Linked DNA regions of Chondromyces crocatus. The protein of the gene in region 2 interacts with the protein of the main gene of each other region in a pairwise test. Links are inferred from orthologs where the notes say so. Each region holds a gene or a part of one and is shown on either strand. Other genes may lie near its edges. The genes, in order: CMC5_RS05585 and acpP.

What was found.
Region 1: the proteins of acpP (region 2) and CMC5_RS05585 interact in binary tests that used the Escherichia coli proteins (3 or more experiments, as listed by UniProt). The link is inferred for Chondromyces crocatus from one-to-one orthologs.

Annotation. Positions count from the first base shown.
Region 1 is NZ_CP012159.1:1,479,242-1,494,445, reverse strand. What follows is about bases 662-3,931. They hold CMC5_RS05585 (1-acyl-sn-glycerol-3-phosphate acyltransferase), read right to left. Parts: upstream 3,580-3,931; coding sequence 862-3,579; downstream 662-861. Other genes in these bases: CMC5_RS05580 (hypothetical protein), read right to left, coding at 3,693-3,931; CMC5_RS05590 (penicillin-insensitive murein endopeptidase), read right to left, coding at 662-868. Also shown: more of CMC5_RS05590, read right to left, coding at 1-661; more of CMC5_RS05580, read right to left, coding at 3,932-4,517; CMC5_RS05575 (sigma factor-like helix-turn-helix DNA-binding protein), read right to left, coding at 4,514-4,918; CMC5_RS05570 (HD domain-containing protein), read right to left, coding at 4,890-5,387; CMC5_RS05565 (hypothetical protein), read left to right, coding at 5,614-7,236; CMC5_RS05560 (tetratricopeptide repeat protein), read left to right, coding at 7,447-13,257; CMC5_RS05555 (bifunctional serine/threonine-protein kinase/formylglycine-generating enzyme family protein), read left to right, coding at 13,317-15,173. UniProt on the Escherichia coli protein: Catalyzes the transfer of an acyl group from acyl-ACP to glycerol-3-phosphate (G3P) to form lysophosphatidic acid (LPA). This enzyme can utilize either acyl-CoA or acyl-ACP as the fatty acyl donor.
Region 2 is NZ_CP012159.1:5,495,509-5,510,104, reverse strand. The notes cover bases 5,872-8,533. They hold acpP (acyl carrier protein), read right to left. Parts: upstream 7,496-8,533; coding sequence 7,247-7,495; downstream 5,872-7,246. Other genes in these bases: CMC5_RS20255 (3-oxoacyl-ACP reductase family protein), read right to left, coding at 7,781-8,527; fabF (beta-ketoacyl-ACP synthase II), read right to left, coding at 5,921-7,165; nrdR (transcriptional regulator NrdR), read right to left, coding at 5,872-5,913. Outside these bases: CMC5_RS20295 (cold-shock protein), read right to left, coding at 1-194; CMC5_RS20290 (hypothetical protein), read left to right, coding at 616-885; CMC5_RS20285 (ATPase, T2SS/T4P/T4SS family), read left to right, coding at 1,161-3,488; def (peptide deformylase), read left to right, coding at 3,633-4,148; bifunctional diaminohydroxyphosphoribosylaminopyrimidine deaminase/5-amino-6-(5-phosphoribosylamino)uracil reductase RibD, read right to left, coding at 4,285-5,388; more of nrdR, read right to left, coding at 5,452-5,871; fabD (ACP S-malonyltransferase), read right to left, coding at 8,568-9,503; CMC5_RS20245 (beta-ketoacyl-ACP synthase III), read right to left, coding at 9,599-10,582; rpmF (50S ribosomal protein L32), read right to left, coding at 10,625-10,822; CMC5_RS20240 (YceD family protein), read right to left, coding at 10,827-11,534; CMC5_RS20235 (hypothetical protein), read left to right, coding at 11,781-13,109; CMC5_RS20230 (aspartate carbamoyltransferase catalytic subunit), read right to left, coding at 13,916-14,596. UniProt on the Escherichia coli protein: Carrier of the growing fatty acid chain in fatty acid biosynthesis.

The DNA.
Region 1 (15,204 bases), 4.0 Mb from region 2 along the record:
CCTCCGAGCCAAGGTTCGGGAACGGGAAGAGGTCCTCCAGCATCGCCAGGCCCAGCTCCTCGTCGGGTGGCGGCGCCAGGACCGGGAATGGCGAGAGCCAGGACCACTGCGGGCCGCCGCCTTCACAGCCGGCAACCGCGTCCTCGGGCGTACACGCGATGCGCAGGTGCAGATGATCATCGTGGGCAGCGCTGTCCCCGGGTTGCAGCAACACCGACTCGGCGTGCCACACGATCTCCGGGTCCTCGCCGCGGGCGCGCGCATACTCGGTGATCAAGGCCTCGAGCCAGCGCGCCACGAAGAGCCACTGCACAGCCGCTTCCGGTGACTCGACGAGGGCCCGCACGAGCAACCAGGTCCGCTCCACGTCGAGCCGATAGAACACGGTCTTACCGCCTTCCTCGACCTCGGCCAGGCCATCGCGGCCATATCGGACGAAGCCGGGAGATCGGATCGGCTTTCCTTCGGGCGTCAGCGCATGGAACAGGAGATCCACGTCACGGCCCGTGCGGTGGGAGCGGTGACCTCGGATCTGCCCGCCTCGCTCCGCCGACAGATCGCCCACGGTGAGGGGAGGAGCCCCAGGGCGGAGCCGCTCCACCTCGGCGGCTGCACGCTGGATCGCGGCCACGAGCCGCGGATGTCCCCAGCGCGCCCCCTTGCTGCGCAGCAGGACATACCCGTCCCCCTTGCGCGGGAGCTCCACGCCGTCGGTGAGCACGCCACGGTGCGGCAGGCCCACCGAGCCACGCAGTGCTGGCGCGAGAGGGGTCGGACTCGCACAACCCAGCCCCGCCGCCCCGAGCGACACGGCGCACACCAGAGGAGCGAGCCACGAAAACCCGCGCTTCGAGACGACCATCACCATCCGAGATCTCCACTGCGGCGCTGCAAGTAACCGGCGATGCGCGCCTCGATGACGGGCACGGTCTCCTCGGCTCGAAACGCGTCGGAGAGGGTGAGCTTGCCATCGTCACGCCGCAGATAGCCCTGCTCGACGAACGCGGCGAGCGCGTTCTCGATCACGGGGCGGCTCACCGCCTCGCTCCGCTCGATCTCGGCGCCGAGAAACATCTGCTCGCCGACCTGCAGCGCGCGGGTCACCAGTTCTTTCTCGGGGAGAGACTCCTGCACCAGTACCCGCGTCGCCCTGGCGGCGATGCGGTAGCCCTCCAGGAAATTGCGCAGCACCGCGGCGTAGAACCCCACCCAGCCACGCCCATCGAGCCCATCATGACCCACCCCGAAGCGTACGACGTCCGCGTCGATGGCGATCTCCCCGTCGACCATCATCGCCCGCGTCGTCTCCTCGAAGATCTGCTCGAAGGGGGCGTCGGCGCGGAACATGAACTCCAGCTTGAAGAGCCTGGACAGCCACCGCACCCGCTCCTCCAGCTCGCTCAGCGAAGGCGGTCGCCACGCCTCGCCGGACTCCGACACGGCGCCGGCGCGCAGCGCCACGCTGATCAGCGCCCGGTCGACCAGCAGGTGGACGATGATGTTCTTCGAGAGGTCGAGCAGGATGCGGCTCTCTTGAGGGACCGTGTAGATGACGTCGTCCCCGGTGTAGATGCGACCTCGCTTGCGCGCCTTGCCCGTGAGGGTGTCGCCCGGCACGTGCTGGCGCACCAGCCCACCGCGCACGTAGAGCAAGACCGCGTCACGGATGGCAAGCTCGCGCATCTCCCCCGAAGGACGCGTGAGGGACGGCGTCGTCCGGGCCCCGAGACGCTGCACCAGCGTCGTCAACCGGGCACACTGCGCGAGCAGCGCCGCATGCGGAAGGCCGCGCCGGTTGTGACAGAGCAACGCCATCGCGACGAGCGAACCAGGCGTCACCAAGGTGGCGCGGTTGATCTCGCTCATCACCCGGTGGGCGAGCCGGGTCACCAGCGCGCGCCGCTTGGCCGGTGACGCCACCTCCCCCGGGGCGAGCCCCACGGCCTCACGCAGCTCGTCGAGGGAGAGGATCTGGCCGAACGCCATGTTCGCGCGTCCGTACTTCTCCTGGAGGACACCGCCGATCTTCAGCAGCTCCCCCACGCTCTCCTTCTGCTTCACGCCGCCGGACAGCTCACGCGCGAACGACCCCTCTTCCATCATCCGCTCGTAGCCGATGCTGATCGGCACGAAGGAGATGGTGCGGTTCTCCAGACCGAGCCCTGCCTCCACCACCATGTTGAGCAGGCCGAGCTTCGGCGCCAGCACCTTGCCCGTGCGCGATCGCCCCCCCTCCAGAAAGAACTCGATGGCGTGCCCATCCCGGAGGAGGCGGCGGATGTACGCGTCCACGACCGAGGCATAGAGCCGATCCCCCTTGAAGCTCCTGCGGATGAAGAACGCGCCCGCGCGCCGGAACAGCGGCCCCAGCGGAAAGAACGCCAGGTTGTCCCCAGCAGCGATCACCGGGAGCTGGAGCGCGTGCTTGCGCAGGACCCACGACATCAGCAGGTAATCGACGTGGCTCTTGTGGCTGGGCAGAAGCACCAGCGAGCCCTTCTTCGCCGCTTCCCGCACACGCTCGATGCCCTCCTTGTCGACATCGATGCCCGTGTACACGCGGCTCGCGAGCGTGTCCGCGAGCAACTCCAGAGCACGCAGCGTCGCCGGATCGGGATCGGCCTGGAGGCTCCGGAGGGTGCGCCGCGCCTTGCGCTCCAGGAGTACCCGCCCCTCCTCGCCAGCGCCCGCAAGCTCACGGATGACCGCCTGGAGCTTGGGACTCCTGAGCACCTCTTCTCGCACCCGGTCGGCGGGCTTCTGCGCAGGCCCGACCATCGACCGCCGCTCCCGCTCCAGACGGCGAAGCAAGGCGTAGGTGAGCCTCCGTGCGAGTACCCCGTCGACGCCGCCCTCGCCCAGTTCCCTCTCCGCGGCGTCTTCATCACGCGGCTTCTGCGGCTCGGCGGTGGCCACCGCAGTCCTCGCGGCCTCCTCTTGCTCGGCGAGGAACGCGCCGAGAAACAAGGGCTCACCAGCGCGCACGACGCAGTGCTTGTAGTTGAGCAGCACCTGCGCCGCAGCGCGCAGCTCGCCTGGAAACTCGGCGGGCCCGAACAGGGTATCGGTGAACGAGATCCGCAGATTTCCAGGCCGCTGCGTCCAGAGGAAGGTCTGCGGAACGAGGGGGATGTCGAGCGCTCTGCCCGCCGCTCTGGCCTCCCGCTGGAGCGCGATGAGCGCGCGCAGGGGCGCGTCACCCTCGCTGCGACCGCGCTGGACGCTGCCAGGACGAGGCAACAACCGCTCCGGAGGGCGCTTCAAGAAGAGCACCGCGGAGTGCCCCGCCTCGAGCGCCTGACGGATGCGCTCTCCAGGCGTCGGCTGGCGGAAGCTCAGCCCAGGGGCCTGCACCCAGGCGCCGAGATCGTTCGCGAAGCCGAGGGAGGGCAGCCCGAAGCGTCGCGTGAAGGCGTGCAGTGCGAGGAGATCGACGAGCGAGACGTTGCGCAGGACGTAGACGACCGGCCCTCGCGCGACGAGCGCGCGGATCGCCTCGATCCACGCGTCGTCGACGGGAATCTGGCGGAAGACCGTGTCGTAAGCGCGGACGGCGAGCGACGCGGGGCGGAGCGGCATGTCCGAGGGAGTACCCCCTGGCGGCTCCGAGGAAAAGGGCCTCGATCGCGGCTGTGTCCGACATCGTCCCGGGTGCCCGGAACCACAGTGTCGAGGCCGTCGCTGGCGCTGGCTCAGCCGATGGACTCGAAGCCGGGCAGTGGGTCGTAGAGCTGCTCCGGATCGTCCTCTTCCCCGGGTTCCGGCAGGGCGGGAGCGTCGTCCTCCTCGTCGAGGAGACCATCGAAGGGTCCTGGCCGAGGCGCTTCTTCCGCGCTGTGGAGCAGCTCCATGCCTTCCACAGCGCCCGTCGCGAGGTACCGCTGGTACGCCTCGGGGTGCTCTCGCTCGCACAGGGACTCGACCGCGCCGACGCTCAGCCGCACGATGGGCTTGCCGTCGGTACTGCTGCGCGGACGGGAGCGCAGCTCGCGCGGCTCGTAGACGGTCAGCTCGATCGGGGCGACGTCCGCCACGTGGTAGTGCACGTAGTCACGAAATTCCCCACCCTTGTGGATGGATACCAGCTCGCGCTCCTGGGTCCATCCGAGCTCGCGCAGATGTCGCTCCAGCATCTCCTCGCTGGCGGGGAAGACATGGAGGTCGATGTCACTGCCCCGCCGCACATGCCCGGTGGACACCGAGCCGATCAGCCGTGGTGAGAACGCGGCGAGCGCGCGCATGGCCTCCAGAGCGACGATGCGCAGCGCGAAGAGGCGGCGCGTCCGGAGGCTCCCCTCGGCATGCTCGGAGAGGACGAGCACCGCATCACGGATCTCGCCGTTCGAGGGCAAGTCGGCCGGCCGGTAGCGCGTGCGCCGGCCCTCCACCCGCCCGAGGACGCGCTTGGCTGCGATGCGCTTCGCCGTGAAATACTGGTCCACGCCCTCCTCGACCATGAGGCGCGCAGCTTCGAACGTGATGCGTCCCCGGACGCCTCCGGATCGCTCTGCGCTCATGGCTCGTCGTGAGCGGGCTCGACGATCCCTTCGAGCGCCTGGCGGAGTCGATGCATGGCCCCTCCGATCAGCCGGCCGCCACGTGGTGCACCGAAGAGCCGCTTCTGCACGACCTGCTGGGTGATCCCGAGGCGACGTGCGATGTCTCCCTGAGACAGCCCCTCGAAGAAGTAAGCCTCGACGACCTCGCGCTGCTTGTCGGTCAGCGACGTCGCGACGGCGTCGCGGACAGCCATGCAGAGCCTGGCGTGCCCTGGGGGCTCGACCTCCTGGGTCCAGAGCCCGCGCTCGTCACTCCAGCGATCGATGTCGGCGCGGAGGATCTCGCGGCGCGCGCGGGGAAGCCCCAGCTCACGCTTCCGCCCCTCGCGCTCAGGCCAGCGGCTCCTTTCGCAGGTCATCGCAGGGGGCGACTTCGTCGCTGTGGGCGTGGAGGTCTCCTTCGTGGCCGTGGAAGAGAAGCTCGAGCGCTTCCTCTGGCGCCATCACCGTCGCGTGCGGCGAACGACCCGCGACGTCCCAGCGCCGCAGTCGCCGGAGATCGGCGAGGGCCTTCGTCCCCTTGAGGCGCCGGATGGTCGCGCCCGGGTCGCGCATCAAGTGCAGGTGGTGACGCACGAGCCAGACGGCCCGCGGGCAGATGATCGGGGAGAGCAGCTCGGCGCCCTCCTCGGCGTGTTCCGCTCCGGCGAACGCCTTTCCCACGTCATGGACCAGGGCGGCCAGCCACAGCACACGGTCGCTCGTCTCGCGTCGAGCATGATCGAAGACTTGCAGCGAATGGAACAGGGCGTCGCCCTCGGGGTGCCAGCGAGGATCCTGCCGGACACCGTCGAGGTCGCGCAACAGATCGAGAAGGTCCTGGAACATCGATCACGGGGCGGTGAGGCGGCCAGCGGGTCGCTGGCGCGCGATGCCCCTTCACCCTGAGGCACGCTCACACCCACCGGCATGATCGCGACCCAGGCTCGACGTAAGGATAGCCACACTCTCCACGGGAGGCGAGGTCTGGTCGAGGCAGACCCCCCGTCGAGGGGATCCCTGTGCTGACGCGGACTCATCGATCCGGACGCCAATCCGGGCTAACACCCGCGGCATGAAGCCGGGAGCCAAGCGCACCAAGGCCGACGAGCCCTCTCCGCAGCAGAAGCTCCGGATGCCTGGTTCGAAGACGGGGACGACTTCCCCCGACGAGGAGCCCGATCGGTTCGCCTGGAAAGGCGCAGCGGTGGTGGCGGCCCTGGTGACCGGGCTCGTGGTGTGGCGGACGTGCTCCCCCGGGGCGGAGGAGGACACGCCGGGCGCCTCGTCAGGGCCACGCTCCGCCGAGAGCGGGGACAAGGCGGCGCTTGCTCCACCACGCTGCGCACCCGCTGGCGCGGCATTCGTGATCGACACCGAGAAGCGGCGCGTCCAGGCGGAAGGCGAAGAAGCGCAAGATCAGCTCGCGCCGTTCGCGGTGGAGGTCGGGCGCGGGGCTGCCTTCGAGGGCGGGTTCGCGGTAGGGGCCCTGCAGGAGAGCGAGGCCGGCGCGATGGCGATGGTCGCCTTCGTGGGGGCCGATGGATCGGGGGGCCGGCTCGTGAAGCTGGCGCGCTCACGAGGGGACCTGGAGCCGCCCTCGGTGACGAGCGCCGGGCGGGCCGTGATCGTCGCGATGCTGGAACCCAACGCGGGAGGCCGAGCGATCCGCGTCGCAAAGGTCGACGGCGACCAGGTGACGTGGGGCGCCGAGCTGGCCGAGGGGAGGGACGAGTCGCTGGCGCTCGATGTCGCCGCCTCCGGGGAGCGGGCCGTGGTGGTGTGGGATGACGTCACGCGCGACGGGAAACAGTCGCGCATCATGATGGCATCGCTGGACACCGCCACCCTGCGCTCCGTGACGAGCCCTCGACCGATCTCGTCTCCGAAGGGAGACGCGGAAGCACCTCGCCTCCTTTCGCGCCCCGGAGGGTACTGGCTCGCCTACGTCGCCCGCGGCGAGGAGCGCGCCGACGACGACAGCAGGGGCGCAGGGGCGAAACCAGGCGCAAAGAAGGTCGGTACGCCCGCCAGACTTCAGCGAAACCAGGAGGTCCTCGACGAGGACACCGAGGCCCCGGGCGAGATGATCACGCACCAGTGGCTGGAGGTGATGCCGCTCGACGAGACGGGCTCTCCGGTGGCGAGCGCGCGCGCGATCACGCCGCGCAGCGGACACGTGCTGGCCTTCGATCTGGCGAGCGGAGACGATGGCGGGGTGCTGCTGGCGTACCGCGACGACGACACGCCGAGCGGCTCCAGTGGTGGGAAGGTCAGCGTGCAGTTCGTGGGGCTGGGGATGGTGGGCGAGGCCATGGTGGTGGCCGGGGATGAACGGACGGCGCCAGGAAGCGCAGCGCAGGGCGTGGGAAGCGGGGTGCCTTCCTTGTTGCCGGGATGGCTGACGGTCGCGAACATCTCGGGCGCCACGCGGCTCGCTGCGCTGGGACCTCGTGGAGAGATCCTGGATCAGCTGGCACCCGAGGAGGCGCTGGGCGCAGGAGAGGCCATCGCAGCGAACGGAGGGGCGCTCATGCTGGCCCGTCCGGCGGGCACGGCGGTCAAGCTCGAAGTCCTGCGCTGTGCCCGAGGGGAAAAAGCACGCGCGGCCGGAGAGGGAGAGCCCTCGATCCCCGCGAGCGCCGACGACGTGGGACAACCCAGGGCCACGGACGAGGCCTCACCAGGAAATCCCTGAAAGCGCTCGGTGCGGGGAGGAGTGCAGTGTAGTCGCGCAGACGCCAGGGAGCCCTTCCTCGGGCATCGGCACGCAACGGGGACGGGTGGGAGGGAGTGGGCGAAGGCTTGATGCGCACCGGCGAAAGCCGATCCTGGATCGGCCAGGGGGGGGTTGTGTAGCATCCGCGCCGTGGGCCAGGGCAACGACCAGCACGACGATATTGAACGGTTGAGCTTGTCAGACCTGGTGTCGGAGGTGGGCTGGGAGGAGAAGCCGGGAAGCGATCAACGGCCTCAGGTCCGTGCACCGAGCGGCCCCCAGGCCCAGCGACCGCTCGGGCAGCCGCCGCCTGGACCGCCGCCCCCGCCTCGCCGTGATGCGGGTGGACAGCCAGGACTACCGCCGCCACTGCCGCCCCCGAAAATGCCCCCGAAGCCGCTGACGAACGCGGGCTCGGTCGCCCCCGACGCGGCCGCAACGACGACGCGGGCGCTCACGGTACCGAAGGCGCAAGGCGCGCACGATGACGCCACGAGCGGCTCGCTTCCGCCTCCCAAGGCGCCAGGAGCGCCAGCACCAGGAGCGCCAGCACCGACTGGGCTGCCGGCGCGGGCACCCGGGCTGTCGTCGCGCACGCTGCAAGGCGGGCGGCTCGGTCCGACCACGATGGGCACGCAAGCGACGAAGCTCGGCACGCAAGCGACCCTGCTGGCACCAGCGTCGCCTTTCGAGGCCTCCGCCGTGAAGCCGCCGGAGTCGGGCCACGCGCCAGCCTCGCCCAGGACGCCGACGGAGGACGGCGCGCCACGCCGAGGGACCGCCGGGGAGCTTCCCATCATCGACGAGCTGCGCGCTCGCGCCGATCGGCTGCGCGAGTCCGACCCGGTCGCGGCCGCGCGTGCCCTGGTGGAGCTGGGCATCCACGAAGAGCGGGTGCTGCAAGACCGTCCTGGCGCGCGGCGCTCTTACGAGCGGGCGCGAAAGCTTTGCAGGACGCTGGAGCCAGCGCTGACGCGTCTGCGTCGGCAGGTCGAGAGCCGAGCGGAGCTGCCTCTGGCGCTGGAGCTGGTGGAGGATCAGCTCCGGATCGTGGACAGCGAGGCGATGCGCTCCGACCTGCTCGCGGAGCGGGCGAGGCTCTGCGACGGGCTGGGTCGTCCTGATGAGGCCCGCGAGGCGTTCAGCGAGGCGCTGCGGCTGTCACCGATGCACGCCGCGTCCTTGCGGGGGCTGGAGGTCGTGCTGCGGCGCGAGGTGGCGCGTGGGCGCGATACAGCGCTCGCCGGCGAGTTCGCAGGCCACCTGGAGCGCCTCGCGGATGCGTATGCGCCCGGCCGGGAGCGGACCGACGGCGACACACGGCTGTCGGCATGGCTGCACGTCGAGCGGGCCCTGACGCTGGATCGCAAGCTGACCAAGCCAGAGCTGGCACTGGCTGCGCTGGAGGCTGCGGTCGCGCTCGAACCGACCCCGGGACCCGTGCGTGACGCCCTCCGACGCCACCTCATCCGTCACAACGGAACGGTGGGGCTGGTGACCGCGCTCAGCGTGGAGGCAGAACAGGAGCGCGATGAGGCGCGCGGGTCGCGGCTGCTCTACACGGCCGGGCGGCTGCTCGTCGACAAGCTGAAGGCGCCAGCGGACGCGATCGCGCTGCTGTCACGGGCCGCCGCGCGGGCGCCTGCGTCGTCGCCGACGGCACGCCGGGCGCTGGCCGAGCTGTGCCGCCTCCTGGAAGCGAGCGGCTCCACGGAGGGTGCGGCGGGGGTGCGGTTGAAGCAGCTCGCGCTGCTCACCGATCACGACGCGATCGTGTACGAGCACGTGCGGCTGTCCGAGATCTTCGACACACTCGGCGAAGCAGAGGAAGCCGCGAGGCACGCGAGTCAGGCACTCACGCGCGACCCGAACGACATGGCCACGCGCGAGCGCCTGGACCGGGCGCTCGCGCGGCTGGGGCGCGACGACCAGCGTGTGCAGACCTGGATCGATGTCGCCAGCTCGGACCGGCCCGCGCCGCTGCGGGTGACGGCCCTGGTCCGCGCCGCAGAGATCTGCGAGCGGCAGCTCCGGCGACCCGACGAGGCAGTGGCCTACCTGAGGGCTGCCTGGGTGATCGAGCCCGGCAACGCGACGGTCTTCGACGCGCTCTCCGCGCTCCTGTCCCCGAGACCCGTCCCCGTGCCCGAGGACGAGAACCCGGCGCGCTCCCGCTCGGGGGCCTGGCGAACCGATGAGGATCCACGCGGCGTGCGGGCGCGGATCGACCTGTACACCCAGGCAGCCGCGACGACGCAAGACGGCGCCCGGAAGGTGGGGCTCCTGGAGAAGCTCGTCGCCATCTGGGAGGACGAGCTGGGTCAACCGGCGCGCGCCATCGAGGAAGTCGAGCGCATCCTGGAGATCGATCCCCAGCGCCGCACGGCGATCCTGGCGCTGCAGCGGAACGCGGCGCGGGCGGGTGACGCGCAGCGGCTGGCGCGAGCGCTGTGCGCCGAGGCGGACTTGACCGGCGACCGGGAGCTGGAGCGTCGCCTGTTGCTTCGCGCAGCCGACATCACCGAGGGGCGGCTCGGCGATCGGGATCGCGCCGCGGCGCTGATCGAGCGGGCCTTGGCCATCAACCCGGACGACCCCGACGCGCTGAGAGCGCGCGTCAGGATGAACGAGCGCGGCGGCCGCTTCGAGGAGGCGCGCGCAGCGCTCCTGCGACTGATCATGCGGGGAACGCGAGACGGCGCTGCGCCGGCCGACGCCGAGGCGACCTTCGCACTCTGGATCGAGATCGCGAACCTGGACGAGCGCCGACTGGTGCGACCGAAATCGGCGGTGGCAGCGTACCGAGAGGCCGCGCGGTTGCGACCGAGGCACCCCCTGCCGCGGCTGGAGATTGCGCGGCTGCTGCGGGAGACAGGGGACTACGAGCAGCTCGTGGGGGTGCTCGGTGGGCTGGCGGGCGAGGCCCAGGACCCGGAGGATGCAGCCCGGCTGCTGGTGCAAGCCGCCGAGGTACAAGAGCTGGTCCTGGGGCGAGACGACGAAGCGCTCCGGAGCCTGTCGCGCGCCGACAGCGCGCTCACCGAGCGGGACGTGGACTGGGCGATCCTGGAGCAGATGGAGCGCATCCACGTGCGCGCCGATGGCCACGGCCCTGGGGTCTGGGGACGGCCACCGTCGCAAGCAGCACCGCGCGCCGAGGCAGAGCTCGCGGCCCTCTACGGACGGTGGCTCGAGCGGCAGCCCCCCGCGTCCGTGGATCACGCGATCCGGGTCTCCCTGGCGCACGTCCTCGCCGCGACGGACCCGCGCGAAGCCGTGGAGATCTTGCAGGGCCTCATCACCGTGGTGCCTTCCCACGTTCCAGCGTTGCGGCTCCTGGAGCAGCTCCACCGGATCGTGGACGCCCCGACCTCGCTCGCAGCGGTACTGCGTGCGGAGGCGGACGTGTTCATGTCGAGCGTCGCGCGCGCTGGCGCGCTCTGGGAGGTGGTGAGCCTCGAAGAGCAGATCGGCCCGGGCACGACCATGGAGGCGCTGGAGCGCATCCTGCGCGACGCCCCGCGGGACACCGCAGCGCTGGCAGCGATGATCCGCGTGGCCGGCAAGGTGGGCGGCGGCTCGGTGGCGCACCCGACGGCCCTGGGGGCGCGCACGCTGTTGCTCGATGCACTGCGCGCGCGCAAGGAGCTGACCAACGATCCGGTGGGGCGAGCGCTCTATCACATCGAGGAGGCGGTGCTGGCAGAAGCGCAGGCGGACTCGGATGCCTCCGCAGCCCGAGCCGCCCTCGCGGGCTACAGGAGCGCGCTCTCCCTCTGGCCAGAAAGCTTGCTGGCGGCGCGCGGGCTCGATCGGCTGGCCCAGTTGCTCGGGGATCGTGGGAGCCGGATCCTCGCCCAGACATCCCTGTCACGGCTCGCCTCCGGCGGCGCTGCGCAAGCCGAGCACCTGGTGCGCGCCGCGGAGCTGACCGCTGACGAGCAGAGCGCCGAGGCGCAAGGGCGAGCGCTGGACCTCTACGAAGAGGCGTTGCGCCTCCACCCGGACAGCGTCGCTGCCGGGCGCGCGGTGGCCCACATGCTGGTGGCCGAACCGGCCCGCCTCGCCGACCGACTGGGAGGAGCGCTGGAGAAGGCGTCGCACCCGGAAGCCGTGGTGCTGCTCGGCACCGAGATCGGGAGGGCGATCCTGCGACACCAGGGGCGAGGTGGAGCCCCCGAGCCAGGAATCGGCATCGCCGCGATGCGTCGCGTGGTGGAGGTCACGCCTGACGATCCCGAAGCGCTGCTGCTGCTGGCGCGACTGCTGACGATGCAGCGGGTGTGGGCGGAGGCGCGCGACACACTGAAGCGCGCCGTGATCGCCGCACCCGACGTGGAGGCGAAGGTCACCGCGTACTTCCTGCTGACGGACCTGTACGAGGGGCCTCTCGCCGATCTTCCCCTCGCGCAGGAGGCGCTGCAGGCCGTGCTGCTCCTCGAGCCGAACAACCGGCTGGCGCTGGAGCGACTGCACAAGATCGGGACGACGCGTGGGGATCACACGGTGACCCTCCACGCGCTGAGCCGCCTGGTGGACATCGCCCCCGACGCCCCCAGCCGCGCAGAGGCCGCCCTGCGACTCTCGGATGCCTGCCGAGACGCAGGGGACACCGCGGGGATGATCCGCTCGATGTGCGACGCCGTGGTGAGCGTCCCGGCGGACCAGCGCGCGTGGACGGCGCTCTCGCGGATGTACCGCCTCGACACGCCGGACGGTGCGGCCAGCTACGCGAAGGCGCTGCAACAGCTGCTCGATTTCGCAGCGTCACGGCGACAGGCGATCGAGCCACGCTGGTTGACCACCCTGGGATTGCTCGAGGTGAACTCGCTGCTGCGGACGCGCGATGGGATCGCGCACCTGCAACAAGCGACGATGCTGCCCGGAGCACCGCCGGAAACACGCACGGCGCTGGGACGAGGCCTGGAGGCCGCCGGCCGGAACGGCGAGGCCGTGCAGGTCCTGCGCGAGGCGCTCTCCAATGATCCCGAGGTGTTCGCCCGCGCGACGGACCTGAGCCTCGCGCTGGCGTCGATGGAGTCGTCGCTCGCGAAAGAGGGGCGCGCGGAAGAACGGCTCGCAGTGGAGGAGGTGCGGGCCTGCCTCGGTGAGGTCGGACCGGACCGGGTGATGCGCCTGCGCTCCAGGCGGCTGCCGGCGGAAGCCCTCCCGCCCGGCGTCCTCGCGGGCAAGGAGGTGAACGATCTTCTGGTGCCCGAGGCACAGAACGCGATGGTCGACGTCGCGGTAGCGCTGGCACCGGTGGCAGCCAAGGCCATCCGGTTCGAGCTGAGCAACCTCGGGATTGGTTCGCGGGAGCGGGTGAGCCCGCGAGACGGTCACCCCACGAGAATCCTCGCAGAGCGGATGGCCCGCGCGCTCGGCGTGGAGGCGTTCGAGCTGTACCTCTCGCCAGCCTGGCAAGGGGCCGCGCGCGTGTACCCCGGAGATCCACCGGCACTCGTCGCAGCCACCTCGTTCGTCGAACTGCCAGAACTGGAGCAGGCGTTCGCGCTGGGTCGGCTCCTTTCACGCGTCGCCCTCGGCTTCACGTTCCTCGACGAGATCTCGATCGAGGCTGCCGACGGAATGCTGCTCGCAGCCATGCGCACCCTGGAGCCGAGCTTCTTCTCCGGCGAGCTGACCCATGCACGCGAGCACGCTGCCCAGCAGATGTTGCCTTCGGTACAGCGGGCCATCGGCAGGCGACAGCGGAAGCAGCTCGAAGAACTCGTCGGCAAGGTGAGCGCCGCGTTCGATCCGCGTTCGTTCACCATCGGCGTCCGCCGCAGCGAGTACCGGATCGCGTACATCCTGTCCGGAGACCTGCTGGCGGCGATCGACTACCTGCGCCGCTTCGACCGGGAAATCGGCCGCTCCACCGAGGAGCCGCGCGTGCTACTCCAGCACCCGGTCACCAACGAGCTGATGCGTTATGCCCTCACGGTCGACGCCTACAACGAGCGCCGTCGCACCGGAACCGTGTGGGCGGGCATATGACGAAGGCACGGCGTAACCCTCCCTGAGGGGTACGCCAGCGACGACGAGGGACGGATCACGTGGGGCTCGAGCTCAACGACGGCAGCATCATCGAAGGGCGTTATCGGCTCGCGCGCGTCATCGCCGAGAACGATATGGGCACGGTCTGGTCCGCCGTCCGTCTCGACGGTGGCCCTCCTGTCGCCATCAAACTCTTCTCCCCCACCGCCGCCCGCGGCTCTCAGGTGAACCAGCGGCTCTTGCGAGAAGCACGCGCGGCTGCCGCCTTGAGGCACCCGAGCGCGATCACCATTCACGAGGTGCTGGTGCTCGCCGACGGGACACCAGCCATCGTGACGGATCTGCTGAACGGCGAGACCCTGCGCACCCGCTTGCAACGAGAGCGACGGATCGATCTCCCCGAGATGTCGCGCATCATGCTGCCGGTGATCTCGGCCGTGGGCGCAGCCCATTCCCTGGGGATCGTCCATCGCGACCTCAGGCCGGAGACCATCTTCCTGGTGGAGCCGGGCCTGGGACAGGTCGGCAGCGCTCGGGTGAAGGTGCTCGATCTCGGCATCACCCGGATCACCGCCGTGGAAGGAGAAGCGGCTCGGATTGCAGGCCAGACCGAGCCCGGAACGCTCCTGGGAACGCCACACTACATGGCACCAGAGCAGATCCTCGGAACGCCCGAGGTGGACTACCGCGCCGATGTCTGGTCGCTGGGTGTCGTCCTGTACGAAGCGCTGACCGGCGTGCGCCCTCTGGACGGCTCGAGCACGGAGAAGATACTGAAGCGGATCCTGGCCGGAACCGTCACACGCGTCCGGCTGGTCGCGCCGCAAGTTCCCTCGATCATCGCCTTGCTGCTCGAGAAGATGCTCACCGTCGACCGAGAGCAGCGTCCATCTCTGCAGGAGATCGGAAAAGTACTCGTTCGCTTCGGAAACGTGACGTTCCGCCCCTTCGGCCCACCCGCTCGCGCACGGACGGCTTCAGGTGAGTTCGCGCTGGTGAACGGCCTCCGAGAAGAGCCGTCGTCCGTCTCGTCGGCGGGCGTCGCAGGGGACGGGACCCCCCTGCCGGATGTAACCGCGTCGTCATCACTCCATGACGAGGTGAGCCACGTCGACGAAGGGGCAGCCACCGACCGCTTCTCGGAACCAGGGAGGTTCTCCGACCCAGGAAGGTTCTCCGAGCCAGGAGGCTTCTCGCGCAGCGAGCTCGGTGCCGTCGGTATCCTCCCCGACGAGGGCGAGGCGTCCCCAGCAAGCCCAGTCTCCAGCTCCCCCGCCGTGGCCACCTCGAACGCCGCAACCACCGTGACGGCGGCCGCCTCGGTGGCCGACGTGACCACGGCAGCAATCGCCGCAACCGCCGCGACCGCGCAGATCGAAGAGGTCGCAAGCTCGCGAAGGCCCGAGCCCCCGACCGCACTTCACCAGAATTCGGAAGGCACTCATCGGCCAGGAGACGCGACGCCGGCAGCACCGCCCCAGCGATGGACCTCACTCCTGGGAGGCGCCGCGATCCTGATGGTGGGCTCGGCGCTCATCCTGTGGTGGCAGCGGCCCACACCAGGAGGCTCCTGTCCCCAGGGGATGGCGCAGGTCGGAGAACAGCTGTGCCTCGACGAGCGTGAGGTCACGGCCGCGCGCTACGCCGCATGCGCAGAACGAGGCCAGTGTCTGGCTCATGCCCCAGCCCCGAGTGGAGCGCCCTGTGCCGCCAGTCCTCCGGCGGAAGCGGAACCTGCAGCCCGCTGCGTACGTCGCGACGCCGCGGAGGCGCTCTGCCGGGCCGAAGGCAAGCGGCTACCCTCCCAGGAAGAGTGGACGCAGGCGTCGGCTGCCGTGAACAACAGCCCCTACCCGTTTGCGAGCACGGAACCCGCAGCGACGTTTCGCTGCGCGGCAGCACCGTCACCCCCCTGAGCACACCTGAGCGCCGCAATCCTGTTGCCTG
Region 2 (14,596 bases):
CGGACCACGTTGATCGCCTGAAGGCCCTTGGGACCCTCCTTGATCTCGAACTCGACGGTCTCGTTCTCGATGAGCCGACGACGCCCGTCTCCGCTGATCTGCGAGTAATGCACGAAGACATCGGGGCCGGCCTCCTGCTTGATGAAGCCCCAGCCTTTTTCGTCGTTGAACCACTTCACGATGCCAACTGCCATATTTCCTCCACTTCCACGTCTCGGCTCGTGCTTCCGGGCGTTCGGGACGAGGGCTCCTCGTCGGCCCCCCCATGGTCAGGTCTCCCCCCATCGCGGAAGGTCGACGCGCTCAGCGTCGCCCCGCGCGCGGTGTTGATGCAGTTCATCCTACAAACCTGACGAAACTTCCCGGTCCGAGCGGCGTCACCCTAGACGTCCCCATGACACTTGGTCAAGCCGTGCGAAGGAACGGGACCATACCTTTGCAGTGCCATGCCTCACCCGACCCCGATGCATAAATTGAAAATGGCGGGATCTTCCCGCGAAACCTCGGTGGCGGCGTCGCTGACACACGCGAATCGACCTACGCATGACTCATGGCGTTTTCTGCGGAAATCGAGAGGGTTCCGGCTGGCACACAACTCGCTACGGCCCGCTCGTCATGCCAACGCTTCTCCCCGTCTCGGGTTCCGACGCCCTCGACTCGTCGAGCCGTGAACAATCGCGCGATCCGCGCTCGGTGCGCATTCTGGCGAAGACCATGTACCGCGAGCTGCGCCAGAACGGGCTGAACGAGCAGGAGGTGATGGCCCTCGCCGGTGAGCTGCTCAGCCTTCTTGCGACCGACGTCGAGGATCGGCGCCTGGGTCACTCCCGTCCTTGTCCCTCCGACACCGCGTCAGCGACGACGCAGCCTCTGGTGGAGCGCTGACCGGAGCGCTGACCGGAGCGCCGACCGCCTGGAACCTCGACCCGACACGGCTCTCCACGGATCGTCACCACGGGCCACGACGACCACAGCATCGCCGATCTCCAGCATGAAGTCGTCGTCAGGTCGTCACGGGCTCGGGCTCGTCCTCCGCACTCCTTCCGTCACGTCGTTGACAGAGCCCGGCAGCCTTGCTCGTATGGCCGGGTGAGGATGTCGGGTTCTGCGCGGCTCTGCCGGAAAAGCCGGCTCTGCCCCTGACTCCGTGAGGCGACGGAATGTTCTCGGTGATCGTCAGCGAGAAGGGGGGCGCGGAGCGCCGCGAGGTTTTCGACAGGACCGAGATCAACGTCGGCCGCGTCCAGGGCAACGAGCTGATGTTGCCCAAGGGCAACGTCTCGAAGCGTCACGCGCGTCTCCTCTACCGCGACGGTCGCTTCATCATCACCGATCTCAAGAGCACCAACGGCACGTACGTCAACGGGCGCAAGATCGCCCAGGCGACGATCGTCCGCGAGGGTGACAAGATCTACATCGGCGACTTCGTTCTCCGCGTCGAGACGGTGTCGGTGAGTGAGGTCGCGGTGTCCTCGATCGAGGGACAAGCCGCCCCCCTGCCCACCCACCAGGAGCCCGGGGAGGTCGAAGGGTTCAACGCCGCGCCGAGCATGCCAGGCGAGGCCCTCGACCGTGGCCTCCCCGTCGGCCCCTCTGCTGCGCCGCCGCCCGCCAGCAGCTTCGATCGCCCCTCCTCCCTGGGCGATCCGGCCGAGCGCCGCAACCTGCCGTCGAACACGATCTCCCCCGTGGAACCCGCGCTGGTTCCCTTGCCTCCCTCGTCCGTCGAGCGGAGCCAGGGCGTCCCCTCCCCCCAGGTCGAGCCCCGCGGGGAGCTGTCTCGCACCGGCGGGCACGTGATCAGCCACTTCCCGCTGGAGAACGATCCGGACGAGTCGATCGAGGCCTTCCCTGGCCCTCCGCGGGTCCCTTCCCCACGCACCAGCGCGCTCTCGACGGGGACGGGTCCCACGCTCCCGGCGACACCACCGCCTGGCGCCGTGCGCCCCGCTACGGTCACGGCGCTCCAGCCCCCCTCGCGCGTCACACCGGGCGTGCTCACGCTGGACAGGTCGACCCCACGCGAGCCCCTCAGCGGCGCCTCCCTGGGCATCCCCACGGGCACGGGCAGCTACCCGGCAGCATCCCCCATCCCCACGGGCACGGGCAGCTACCCGGCAGCGTCCCCCATCCCCAGCGGCACGGGAAGCCACCCCGCGGCCTCACCGCGACGCGCGCTCGTCCCGCCCGCTTCGGACCGCGCCGTGCAGATCTCCGAGCCCTTCGTCGCGACGGCCCGCCAGCGCGCGCTCTCCCGGCTCATGGAGCGGCTCGGGCAGACGGTCGATCTGCGCCCCCTCGCGGGTGGTGGTGCGCCCGATGAGGCCCTGACGCGCCGCCTGGAGGTCGGGCTGGGCGAGGCCGTGATGGGCCTGCGCGCCGCGGGCGACCTCCCGGCCGACGTCGACGGCGACACCCTCGTGGCGGACGCACGCCGCGAGCTGATCCAGCTCGGCCCCCTGGAGGCGCTGCTCCAGGACGACGACGTTTCCGAGATCCAGGTCTTCCGCCACGACCACGTGGTCGTGACGCACAACCGCCGGTCGGTGGCCGCGGAGGTGGGCTTCAGCAACGACGCGGCCCTCGCGCGCATCATCCAGAGATTGTGCGTGCTCGGCGGCGTCGCCCAGGGCGAGGGAGAGGCTCTCATCGAGCGCACCCTCCCGCGCGGCGCCCGCTTGCTGGCGGTCCTCTCCGCCACGCCGGGCGGAGGCGTCGCCCTGACCCTCCGCAAACCCCAGCGCGTCGAGCTCTCTCTCGACGATCTCGTCCGCAGCGGGACCATCTCGCGCGGGATGGCCGGCCTTCTCGCTCAGTGCGTCGCAGCGCGCGCCAACGTGCTGGTCGTGGGCTCACGCGGCTCGGGGGCCGCGGCCCTGCTCGGCGCCCTCGCGGCAGCCGGCGGCGTCGACGAGCGCCTGGTCGCCCTGCAGGACGACGACGACCTGGTGATCCAGCCGCCCCACGCGATCGGCATCTCGCTGGGCAGCACGAACGTCACGGCCGCCAGCGCCGTGCGCACGGCGGCCCGCCTGAGGCCGGATCGCATCCTGGTCCACAGCCTCTCGGGCCAGGTCGCGGCGGAGCTGGTGCTCGCCATCGGAGACGGCGCGACCGGCGTCCTCGCCGGCGCCCGCGCAGCCACCTTGCGCCAAGCCATCCCCCGCCTCATCGCCGACATCGCCGCAGCGAGGCCAGGCGTCCCGCTCGAAGCAGCGCGTGAGTGGCTGGCGTCGTCGATCGACCTCGTCGTCGAGATCGCCCGACTCCGCGACGGCCGCGATCGGGTGTTCCGGGTCGCCGATCTCGTCATGGAAGGCGGTCAGCTCGCCGTGCGCGACGTCCTCACCTTCTCGGTCGAGCGGACGGCCGCTGGAGGCGCCATCGAAGGCAGTTTCCACTCCTCCGGCGTGATCCCCTCCATCGTGGAGGACCTTGCCGCGCGGGGCGTCAACATCGACACCGCGCCCCTCCGCCGCAGCCGTTGACGGATCCGACCGCAGCACGCCTGCCGGGCGGGACCGTGTCCATGACGCGCCACCGGGGCGAACTCGTCGCCCTGACGATGCACCACGCCCCCGCCTCTTGACGGGCGTGGAGCGCCGCCCGACGCTACGTTACTGAACTGGACCATGGCCATCCGAACCATCCTCCACTACCCCGACCCCCGCCTCCGCCAGAAGGCACAGCCCGTCACCCAGATCACCCCCGAGCTGGAGCGACTCATCGATGACATGGCCGAGACCATGTACGCCGCGCCTGGCGTCGGCCTCGCCGCGACACAGGTCGGCGAGCCCCATCGCATCTTCATCATCGACATCGCGTCCGAGGACGAACCCTCGAACCTGATGGTGTTCATCAACCCCGAGATCACCCACCGGGAAGGCGGCGACGTGCTCGGCCCCGAGGGGTGCCTCTCCTTCCCGGGCGTGAGCGAGGACATCAAGCGCGCCGTGAAGGTCACCGTGCGGGCCCAGGATCGCCACGGGAAGACCTTCGAGCTGACCGCGGAAGATCTGCTGTCCGTCGCGATCCAGCACGAACTCGATCACCTCGACGGCGTGCTCATGATCGATCGCATGGGCGTGCTCAAGAAGCGCATCGTCCAGCGCAAGATGCAGAAGCGCCACGCCGAAGCCGCCGGCTGAAGCCGGGACCCTGCCTGCATCGACCGCCAGACGGGGTGCAGGCGACGCGACACACCGAAGCCAGGACCACGCCTGCATCGTCCACCGGATCGACTGCAGGCAGCGCCACACGCCGTCGCGGCGTGGCCTCTTCGCGTCAGCCGCGAGACGGGAACGCCAGCGGACCGCTCACGTAGGCATCACGCCCGCACAGCTCCCAGTGCGGATCGACGATCCGGGGCGCCTCCACCGGCGTGTCCGGCCCTGCCCAGTCCACGGCCCCTGGGCGCCCTCGCGGCCCGAGAAGGATGGGCGCGACGAACGCATGCAGCTCGTCCGGCACACGCGAGGCGAGCAAGCTCCCCGCCAGCTCGGCACCGCCCTCGACGAGGATGGACACGATCCCCTGTGCCGCGCAGAGCCGCATCGCCGCCGTGACGTCCACCCGCCCCTCGGCCGACGTCGGCGTGCGCAGCACCATGCACCCCGCGTCCACCAGCGCTTGCTCCGCCTCCTCGGGGGCGTCCGCGCCCGACAGCACCCACGTGGGCACCTCGCGCGCCGTCTGGACCAATCGCGTGTGCAGCGGCAACCGCAGCCGCGTGTCGAAGACCAGCCGGATGGGGCTCATGCGCCCCTCGGGCAGGAACGACGACTCCCGCACCGTCAGCCGAGGATCGTCGGCCAGCGCCGTCCCGATCCCGACCGCCACGGCGTCGTGGCGGGCCCGGAGTTCCTGCACCTTGGCGCGCGCCTCGGGCCCGGTGACCCACTTGGAAGCCCCCGTTCGCGTCGCGATCCTCCCATCGAGGGACAGGGCGAGCTTCAGCGCGACATGAGGCAGTCCAGTCGTGATGTATTTTGCCCAAGGAGCAATCAGCGCCCGCGCCTCTGCGCCAGCGACGCCCACCTCCACCGGGAGGCCAGCGTCGCTCAGCCGCTGCGCGCCGCCGCCAACGACCTCCGGGTTCGGATCGAGCGAGCCGATGACGACCCGTTTGACGCCCGAACCGAGGATGGTGTCGACGCAGGGAGGCGTCCTCCCCTCGTGGTTGCACGGCTCCAGGGTGACGTAGAGCGTCCCTCCCTTCACCCCCTCGCCCGCGGCGGCGAGGGCGAGGACCTCGGCATGCTCCTCGCCGGCCCTCACGTGGTGCGTCGCGGAGAGGATCTCTCCAGTGGCGCTCACCACCAGCGCGCCGACAGGCGGGTTGGGGGACGGCATGGCCTTGCGTGCCTCCTCGATGGCGGCACGCATCATGGCCAGGTCGAAAGCGGTTTCGGGGCGCGTACTCTGCGCTGGCATCGGAGAAGACCGGATCTACTAGGGCGCCTTGGCCTTCACAAGCTTGCCGAGCTTCGCCATGAACTGATCGATGTCACGGAAAGATCGGTACACGCTGGCAAATCGGACGTAGGCGACCTCGTCAAGGTCTCGCAGGTGGCGCATGACCCGATCCCCGAGCTCCGCGGAGGAGATCTCCCGGCGCTCGGACTCCTGGGCCTCTCGCTCGATGGCGTCGACCATGGAATCCAGCTGCTCCGTGGAGACCGGCCTCTTGTTGCAGGCGATCCGGAGTCCGCGCCCCAGCTTCTGGCGGTCGAAAGGCTCACGGCGGCCGTCTTTCTTGACCACCGTGGGGAGGATGTCTTCGACGCGCTCGTAGGTGGTGAAGCGCCGCTCGCAGGCCGCACACTCCCGTCGACGCCGGATGACCTCGCCCGAGCCACCGGCCCGGGAGTCGATCACCCGATCTTCGAGATGGCCGCAAAAGGGGCACTTCATGGGCTGCTCACGCCTCGAAGCGGGAGAGGACCAGCGACACGTTGGTCCCGCCGAACCCGAAAGCGTTGCTCATCACGTGGCGGAGAGGACGCTCTCGCGCCGTGAGAGGCACGAAGTCGAGGGGGCAGTTCGGGTCCTGGTCTTCCAGGTTGATGGTGGGGGGCACCATGCCGTCACGGAGCGCGAGCGCCGAGAGCGCCAGCTCCACGGCTCCGGCAGCGCCGAGCAGGTGGCCCATCGACGACTTGGTGGAACTCACCAGGAGCTGCTTCGAGAGCGCCCGTTCGCCGAAGAGGCCGATGATCGCCCGGGCTTCCTCGATGTCTCCCTGAGGCGTCGAGGTCCCGTGCGCGTTGATGTAGTCGATCGCGTCCGGAGCGAGCCGCGCGTCGTCGAGCGCCATCTTCATCGCGCGCTGCGCGCCCTCACCGTCCGGTGACGGCTTGGTGATGTGGTAGGCGTCGCACGACGCCCCGTACCCGACGAGTTCGCCGTAGATCGTCGCCCCACGCGCACGCGCATGGGTGAGCGACTCGAGGAGCAGGCACCCCGCCCCCTCGCTCATGACGAAGCCGTCGCGCCCGCGATCCCAGGGGCGGCTCGCGCGATGCGGCTCGTCGTTCCTCCTGGAGAGCGCGAACATCGCGCTGAAGCCGCCGACGCCGAGCCCCGTCACCGTCGACTCCGCTCCGCCCGCGAGCATGATCGAGGAGCGACCTCGGCGGATCCACTCGAAGGCCTCACCGAGGGAGTGCGCGCTGGAGGAGCATGCGCTCGTGTTGCAGTAGCTCACGCCGCGGAGGTTCAGCGAGATCGCCACCTGCCCGGCCGCGAGGTTCGCGATCACCGTCGGGATGAAGTACGGGCTGACCTTGGAGGGACCCCGCTCGTGGAGGGTGAGCGAGTGCTGGTAGAGATACTCCAGCCCACCCAGCCCCACGCCGATCAGCGTGCCGCACTGCTCCCGATCCTCGTCGGTCAGCTCGATGGCCGCGTCCTTGATGCAGAGCTGCGCCGCCGCCAGCGAGAGGTGGGCGAACCGGCCCATCTCCCGCACCTTTTTCTTCGGCATCCACTGCTCGGCCGAGAACCCCTTCACCTCGCCTGCGAAGCGGGTGGGAAAGGGGGCGGGGTCGAAGAGGGTGATCGGACCGATGCCGGACTCACCCGCGAGGACCGACCGCCAGGTCTCCTGAGTTCCGATTCCGTTGGGAGTGACCAGCCCGATGCCGGTGATGACTACGCGTTCCATGAATATTCCCAGCGATGGGCCGGGCGGCGCGGGCCGAGCATGAGGTCAGGGCGCCGGCTCCGCGGGCCCCGTCCGGCATGATTACTTCTTCGTGTGCTGCTCGATGTAGTCGATGGCGTCCTGGACCGTCCGGATCTTCTCCGTGTCTTCGTCCGAGATGTCGATCTCGAACGCTTCCTCGAAGGCTAGCACCAGCTCGACCAGGCCCAGCGAATCGGCGCCCAGATCCTCGATGAACGTCGCTTCAGGCTTGATGTCCTTCTCGTCGACGTCGAGTTGCTCCTTGATGATCCGCTTGACCTCGGCCGTGATGTCGCGCCCTTCCGCCATGGCTTCCTCTCCAGCAAAAACCGGGCTCCCGTCTACATCCAGGGGCCACGCCGTACAATCAAACGAAGGCCGCCACCCCGTCGATTCGAGGAGGCAGTGCTACTCGTTCGCGGCCCCTACTAGCCCATCGTTGACTTCACTGCACCACAGAAATCCCGCCGCGTCCCTTTTTCGATGACGCGCAACACCGGTGACACCTCGGCTACACGCCTCGGCCGACACCTCGTCTACACGCCTCGGCTGACACGGCGTCTCCATGCCTCGTCCGACCCCTCGTCGACGTGCCTAGACGTACATGCCGCCGTTGACGCGGAGCGTCTGGCCGGTGACGTAGCTGGCCTCGTCGGAGCAGAGGAACGCCACGGCCGCGGCGACCTCTTCGGCACGCCCGATGCGCCCGAGCGGGACGCCCTTCAGCAGGGTCTCCTTCATCTCCGCGTTGATCGTGGCCGTCATGTCCGACTCGATGAACCCGGGCGCGACGGCATTCACCGTGATCCCACGAGATGCGTACTCGCGGGCGAGCGACTTGGTCACGCCGAGCAGCGCCGCCTTCGTCGCGGCATACGCCGTCTGCCCGACGTTGCCCATCTCGCCGACCACGCTCGAGAGCAACACCACGCGGCCCGTGCGCGCACGCATCATCACCTTGATCGCGGCACGCGCGCACGCGATCGTGCCCTTGACGTTCACCGCGAAGAGCCGGTCGAGTTCTTCCTCCTTCACGCGGAGGAGCAGGTTGTCGATGGAGATGCCCGCATTCGCCACGAGGATGTCGAGCCGCCCCAGGCGCTTCGACGCCTCGGCGATCGCCGCCTCGGACGCCGCCATGTCGGCGACGTCGAAGCCGATGGCCTCCGCCTTCCCCCCCTTCGCCGTGATGCCGTCCACCACGGCCTTCGCCTCGGCCTCACCGCGGACGTAGGTGACCACCACGTGCGCGCCTTGCGCCGCGAGGGCCTCGGCAGCAGCGCGGCCGAGACCGCGAGACCCACCCGTCACGATCGCTACTTTATCCGTCAACTGGAACATCGAACCCGAGCCTCCGCTGCTTGACCTGTACCGCCCTCGCTCACGCGAGGAACGACGCCACGCTCTCGACGGTCGCGGGATCGTTCACGCCGAGCACCTTGATCTGCTTGGAGATGCGCTTCACGAGACCCGCGAGCACCTTGCCGGGTCCGATCTCCAGCGCGTGGGTGACACCTTCGTCGACCATGCGCTCGATGGTGCGCAGCCACTGCACCGGGCTCGCCACCTGCTCGACGAGCAGCGACCGCACCTCTCCCGGATCCCCGTTCGGCTCGCCGCTCACGTTGGCGATCACCGGGAACGCGAGCGCTCCGAATCGGGTCTCGGCCAGCGCCGCATCGAGACGCTCGGCCGCAGGGCGCATGAGCGCGCAGTGGAAAGGCGCGCTCACCTTGAGCACGACCATCTTCCCCCCGTGCTTCGCGACGAGCTCCCCCACGCGCGAGACCGCGCTCGCGTGCCCCGCGATCACCGTCTGCCCGGGACCGTTGTAGTTCGCGGCGGACACGATCTCCCCTTGCGCTGCCTCCTCGCAGAGGGCCTTCAGCGTCGGGGCGTCGACCCCCATCACCGCCGCCATGCCCCCCTGCCCCGCCGGCACGGCCTCCTGCATCGCCTCGCCCCGCAGGCGGCAGAGCCGCACGGCGTCCTCCAGCGAGAGCGCCCCCGCCGCCACGAGCGCGCTGTACTCGCCGAGCGAGTGACCCGCGGCGAAGACGGGCACCCCCAGCTCGGGGTAGCGCTCACGCAGCGCAGCGAGCGTCGCGCAGCTCGCCGCCACGAGGGCAGGCTGCGTGTTCCGGGTGAGCGTCAGCTCCTCGATCGGCCCTTCGAAGCAGAGCCTGGAGAGAGGCTCTCCCAGCGCGGCATCGGCCTGTCGAAAGACGTCGCGGGCCGCTTCGGACGACTCCGCGAGGGCCTTGCCCATGCCGACCTCTTGCGCGCCCTGCCCAGGAAAGAGCCATGCAACCTTCACGAGGGCGGCGCTTAGCACGGCATGGTCGCCCTGCGTAGGCACCTTGCGCCAGAAAGCTGCTTCAGGTGCGCGCGCAGCTCACATCCGCGCGCAGCTCACATCCGGACGAGCGCCGCACCCCACGAAATGCCGGCTCCCAGCGCGCACAGCAAGACGCTCTGGCCCGGCTGGATGCGCCCATCGCGCACCGCTTCGTCGAGCGCGATCGGGATCGAGGCGCTGGAGGTGTTGCCGTACTCCGCGATGTTGATCACGAACTTTTCGAGCGGGAAGCCGAGCCGTGACGACACCTGGGTGATGATCCGCAGGTTCGCCTGGTGCGCGACGACCCAGTCGAGTTCTGCGCTCGTCAGCCCGGAGGCCTTCAGCGCGTGCGTCGAGGCGCTCGTCAGGTTCTTGATGGCGACCCGGAAGATGTCCTGGCCCACCATGTGGACCTTGTTGCGCTTCCGCTCGAGGCCCTCGTCCGTGACGGGCTCCGCCGTCCCGCCGGCTGGCACGATGAGCGACGACGCCAGCGCACCGTCGGAGAAGATGCAGGTCGACAGGATCCCGCGTCCGTCCCCGCGCGCTGGCCCCAGCACGACCGCCCCCGCACCGTCGCCGAAAAGCACGCACGTGGTGCGATCCTCCCAGTTGAGGATGCGCGACAGGAGCTCGACCCCGATCACGAGGACGCAGTTCGCAGCCCCCGTGGCGATGAACTGATCGGCGATGGTGATCCCGTAGAGGAACCCGGCGCACGCCGCGGAGATGTCGAACGCCGGGATCTCCTCGGCGCCGAGCTTCTGCTGGACGTTCACCGCGCACGACGGCACGGGCGTGTCGCCGCTGATCGTCCCGACGATGATCAGATCGACGTCGGCGACGCTCAGCCCTGCGGCTTCCAGCGCACGCCGAGCCGCAGCGGCGGCCATGTCACTGGTCGTCTCGCCGTCGGCGGCCACATGCCGCCTCCGGATCCCCGTTCGCTCGGAGATCCAGGCGTCGGATGTATCGACGATTTTTTCGAGGTCGGAGTTCGAGAGCACCCGCGCCGGTGCGTAGTGGCCGGTCCCGAGGATCCGGCTCCGGGGCATCGGCGCTGGGTTGCTCATGAACGCTGAAGCAGGGAGCGGTGGCTAGCTACCGCTGTTCTCGCTGCCGGTAGGAGCAGCCTTGCGACCTTTGTAGTGACCGCAGGAACCGCAAGCGCGGTGCGGCAGCCGGGCTTCCCCACAGTTCTCGCAGGAGATCACCTGCACGGGGGTCACCTTGTCGTGTTGGGCGCGCCGCATGTCGCGCTTCGGGGGGGTCTTCTTCCTCTTCGGGACAGCCACGGGGCTACTCCTTCTTGCTCTTCTTCTTCAGTGTCTCGTTGCTCAGCGAGGCCGCGTGGCCCGCGGAACCGTTCGCCCCATTCAGGGCGGGAGGACCAGGGATGCGACCGGAGCGCTGAGCAAACCTGTCTCGGAGGTCGGCGATCGACGCCGGACGCTCTTCGGCGGGCTGCTCCGGTGGGGACGAAGGAGCGTCCTCCTCCGCAGACCCCAGCACGGCGGCACCGATACCCGGACATGCCTCGGAGCACAAGGGGAAGCTTGGCAGTTCGAGCAGGATTGCTTCCCGGACGAACCCATCGAGGACCACGATCTCGCCGTCGTACACGTCCTGGTCCGCTTCTTCGGACGAGAACTCGTACTCGGGCTCACGATCCGCGCTTCCCTTCGACTTCGAGGACTTACCGTTCGCCCCCTCGGCGTGACGCGCGGCCTTCGCGGGGAGGAGCAGGAGCGCCATCTCCGCGTCCACGGACACCTGGGCGGGGCCGAGGCACCGCGCGCAAGGGACGGTGACGCGCGCCCCGACCCGTCCACGAACGACGATCTCCGTGGGGCCCGACCGCGAGAGGCGGCCCTTGATGGTGCCGGGACCGAGTGCGATCGCCTCGGCCTCCGAAAGCTCGCTGGTCAGCCAGCTCTCCGGGAGGGTGGCGTCCACCGGCGTGCCGGTGATGTCGATGTCGTTGGCTACGTAGGAGAGGAGAGGCATGGTGACGGGCCTCCTGGGAAGCGCGACGGCAAACGCCGCCTGCACAGTTCAGGAGATGCGAAAGGACTGCCTAGCGCGAGGTGGTGCGGCTCGCAAGCGTCAGAGAGCCGCCGAGGTGCATCTCTCGCCGCTTCTTCTCTATCCGGCATGGCGGCACAGCGGCACGCCGGCGCGGTGGTACGGCGGCACGCCGACGCGCCGGACACGCCAGTCGTGCTCGCTGCGCGTGGTAGCGTCCCCGTCCCGATGACAGGCAAGCGCCAGGTCGCCACGCCCGAAGCGCCCACGTCCGCGCGCAGCACGCCTCTTCCGGACGAGCGCGCTCGATGGCGCTGGGTCGCCGCAGCGGCCCTCTACGGGCTGACGGCGCTCGTGTTCTTTCTGTCGGCCGATCAGGCGAAGCTCACGGCGCACACCCCCTTCAACCACTTCGCCCTCCTCGCGCAGAGCTGGCTGGAGGGCCGCCTCGATCTCGGCAGCGAGCCCCCGGCCTACACGGGGCACAACGATTTTGCAGTCTTCGACGGCAAGTACTTCATCAGCTTCCCCCCCTTCCCCGCCGTCCTCCTCGTCCCCCTGGTGAAGCTCGCTGGCAGCGCCGAGCTGGTGAAGGATGGTCGGTTCTTCATCGTCCTCGCCGGCCTCACCCCCGCGGTGCTCTTCCTCGCGCTCGAGAAGCTTGCGCCCCGCACCCGCCGCACCCAGGTGGAGAACGCCGCGCTCTCGATCTTCTTCGCGCTGGGCAGCGTCTACTGGTTCACCGCCGTGCAGGGCACGGTCTGGTTCGCCGCGCACGTGGTCGGCGCGCTCCTCGCCTGCGTGTATCTCTATGGCGCGATCGACGCCGCCCACCCGGTGCTCGCCGGCCTCGCGCTCGGCCTCGGCTTCGCCACGCGCACCCCGCTCGGCTTCGCGCTGCCGTTCTTCCTCTGGGAATTCCACCGCGTCAGCCGGGATCGCGGCGACCTCGTCACCCGCACCACGAAGCTCGGACTCTTCGCTGCGCCCTGCGTCGCGATCCTCGCCCTCCTGCTCTGGCACAACCACGCCCGCTTCGGCGACCCGATGGAGTTCGGGCACACCCACCTCGTCACGGCGTGGCGCCCGCGCGTCGAGCGCTGGGGCCTGTTCTCGTACCACTACCTGCCGCGGAACCTTGCGGTGATGCTCACGTCGCTGCCCTACACCGGCGTGGACGGCGTACCGTTCCAGATCAACGTGCACGGCCTCGCGCTCTGGGTGACGACGCCCCTCTACGCCTGGGCCCTCTGGCCGCGACGCACGTCATCCCTCTTCTGGGCGCTCGCCGCGACGGCAGGCCCCCTGGCGCTGCTCGACCTGCTCTACCACAACAGCGGCTGGGTCCAGTTCGGCTACCGGTTCTCGAACGACTACGCCCCCTTCCTGTTCGCCATGATCGCGGCGAGTGGACGGCGCCTGCGCGCCCCGTTCTACGCGCTCGGGATCGTGGCCATCGCCATCAACGCCTTTGGCGCGCTCACGTTCCAGCGCGCCGGCTTCGAGCGGTACTACTTCCTCGAACGGACCCAGCGCGTCCTGCACCAGCCCGACTGACAGTGTGCCGCCCCACCTCTCCGACGAGCGGCACCCGCTCTCCTCCACGCAGCGACGCCAGGCCGAAAAGCGTGAAGAAGCCCACATCCAATCCGTGAGACAGACGAAGCAAGCAGCAAGCTGGCGCACCAGAGCTGGCGCACCAGGTTCCAAAAATCCGTCCAGGCTTGCTCACGGGACGAGCGATGCACCGCCGATGACCGCTGGAACCACATGATCTCAAACATATTTTTGCGCGCACAGAGGCGGTGGCCCCTTTTTGCAGCGTGACCAGGTCGCATCGGCGGCCGACGCGACCTGGTCACGCTCGAAACATGGTCGCGTCGGCGGCCGACGCGACCTGGTCACGCTCGAAACATGGTCGTGTCAGCCGCCGACGCGACCATGTTTCGAGCGCCACCCCACGGAGCTCCCACGATGCCCTCCGGTTGCTCGTGCCCCCTGGTCACATCGGCCAGCGACGCCGTCATGGCCTGATCGCAGCGAAGCTCTTGCGCTCGGCTCCCGGCGCCGCTCCTGGTCGAAGGGGTGGTGGTCCCTGCTTCTGCGAACGTGTTTCGTGAGACCGGGGCTCGTCCACGAGCGCCGTCACCTGGTCCCGGGGCAGACCCCACCCCTGGCGCTCGCCTCCGTCACCAGGTCACGAGGGCAACCCGCCGAATGACACCGTCTCCGACACCTGGTTCACCTCGACGCCCTCTTCACATCCACTCAGGGCATACGTACCCCACGCGCCGGGATTCGCTCGTGCCCTCGCCACCACGGGCTCGGCGCGCTGCTCCTCACGGCACGACGGTGCACGCGCGTCAGCCAGCAGCGGGCGGAGGCTCGTTCGACTCGGCAGCGAGCACCCAGAGCACGGCCATCCGCACGGCGACCCCGGCCTCGACCTGGTCGAGGATCACGCTCTGGGGACCGTCGGCCACCGCGGGATCGATCTCCACGCCCCGGTTCATGGGCCCCGGGTGCATCACGAGCGCATCCGGTTTCGCCAGCGAGAGCCGCGCGGCGTTCAGGCCGAAGGCCCTGCTGTACTCACGGCTGGTGGGCAGGAAGGCGCCCTGCAAGCGCTCGCGCTGGACACGGAGCATCATCACCACGTCGGCCCCCTCCAGCGCGGGCTCCAGACGAGGGTAGACCTCCGCACCGAGCGACTCGGCCGCCGGCGGCAGGAGCGTGCGGGGACCGGCGAGTCGCACCCGGGCACCGAGCGCGTTGAGCAACCGCACGTTGGAGCGCGCCACCCGGCTGTGGAGGACGTCGCCGCAGATGGCGACGGTGAGCCCCTCGAACGCCCCCTTCTTGCGCCGGATGGTGAATGCGTCGAGCAGCGCCTGCGTCGGGTGCTCGTGCGTCCCATCACCGGCGTTCACCACCGCGGCACGAATGCGCGCCGCGACGTGATGCGGCGCCCCCGAGGCGCTGTGCCGGATCACCAGCACGTCGGGCTGCATCGACTGCAGGTTCTGCACCGTGTCCAGCAGGCT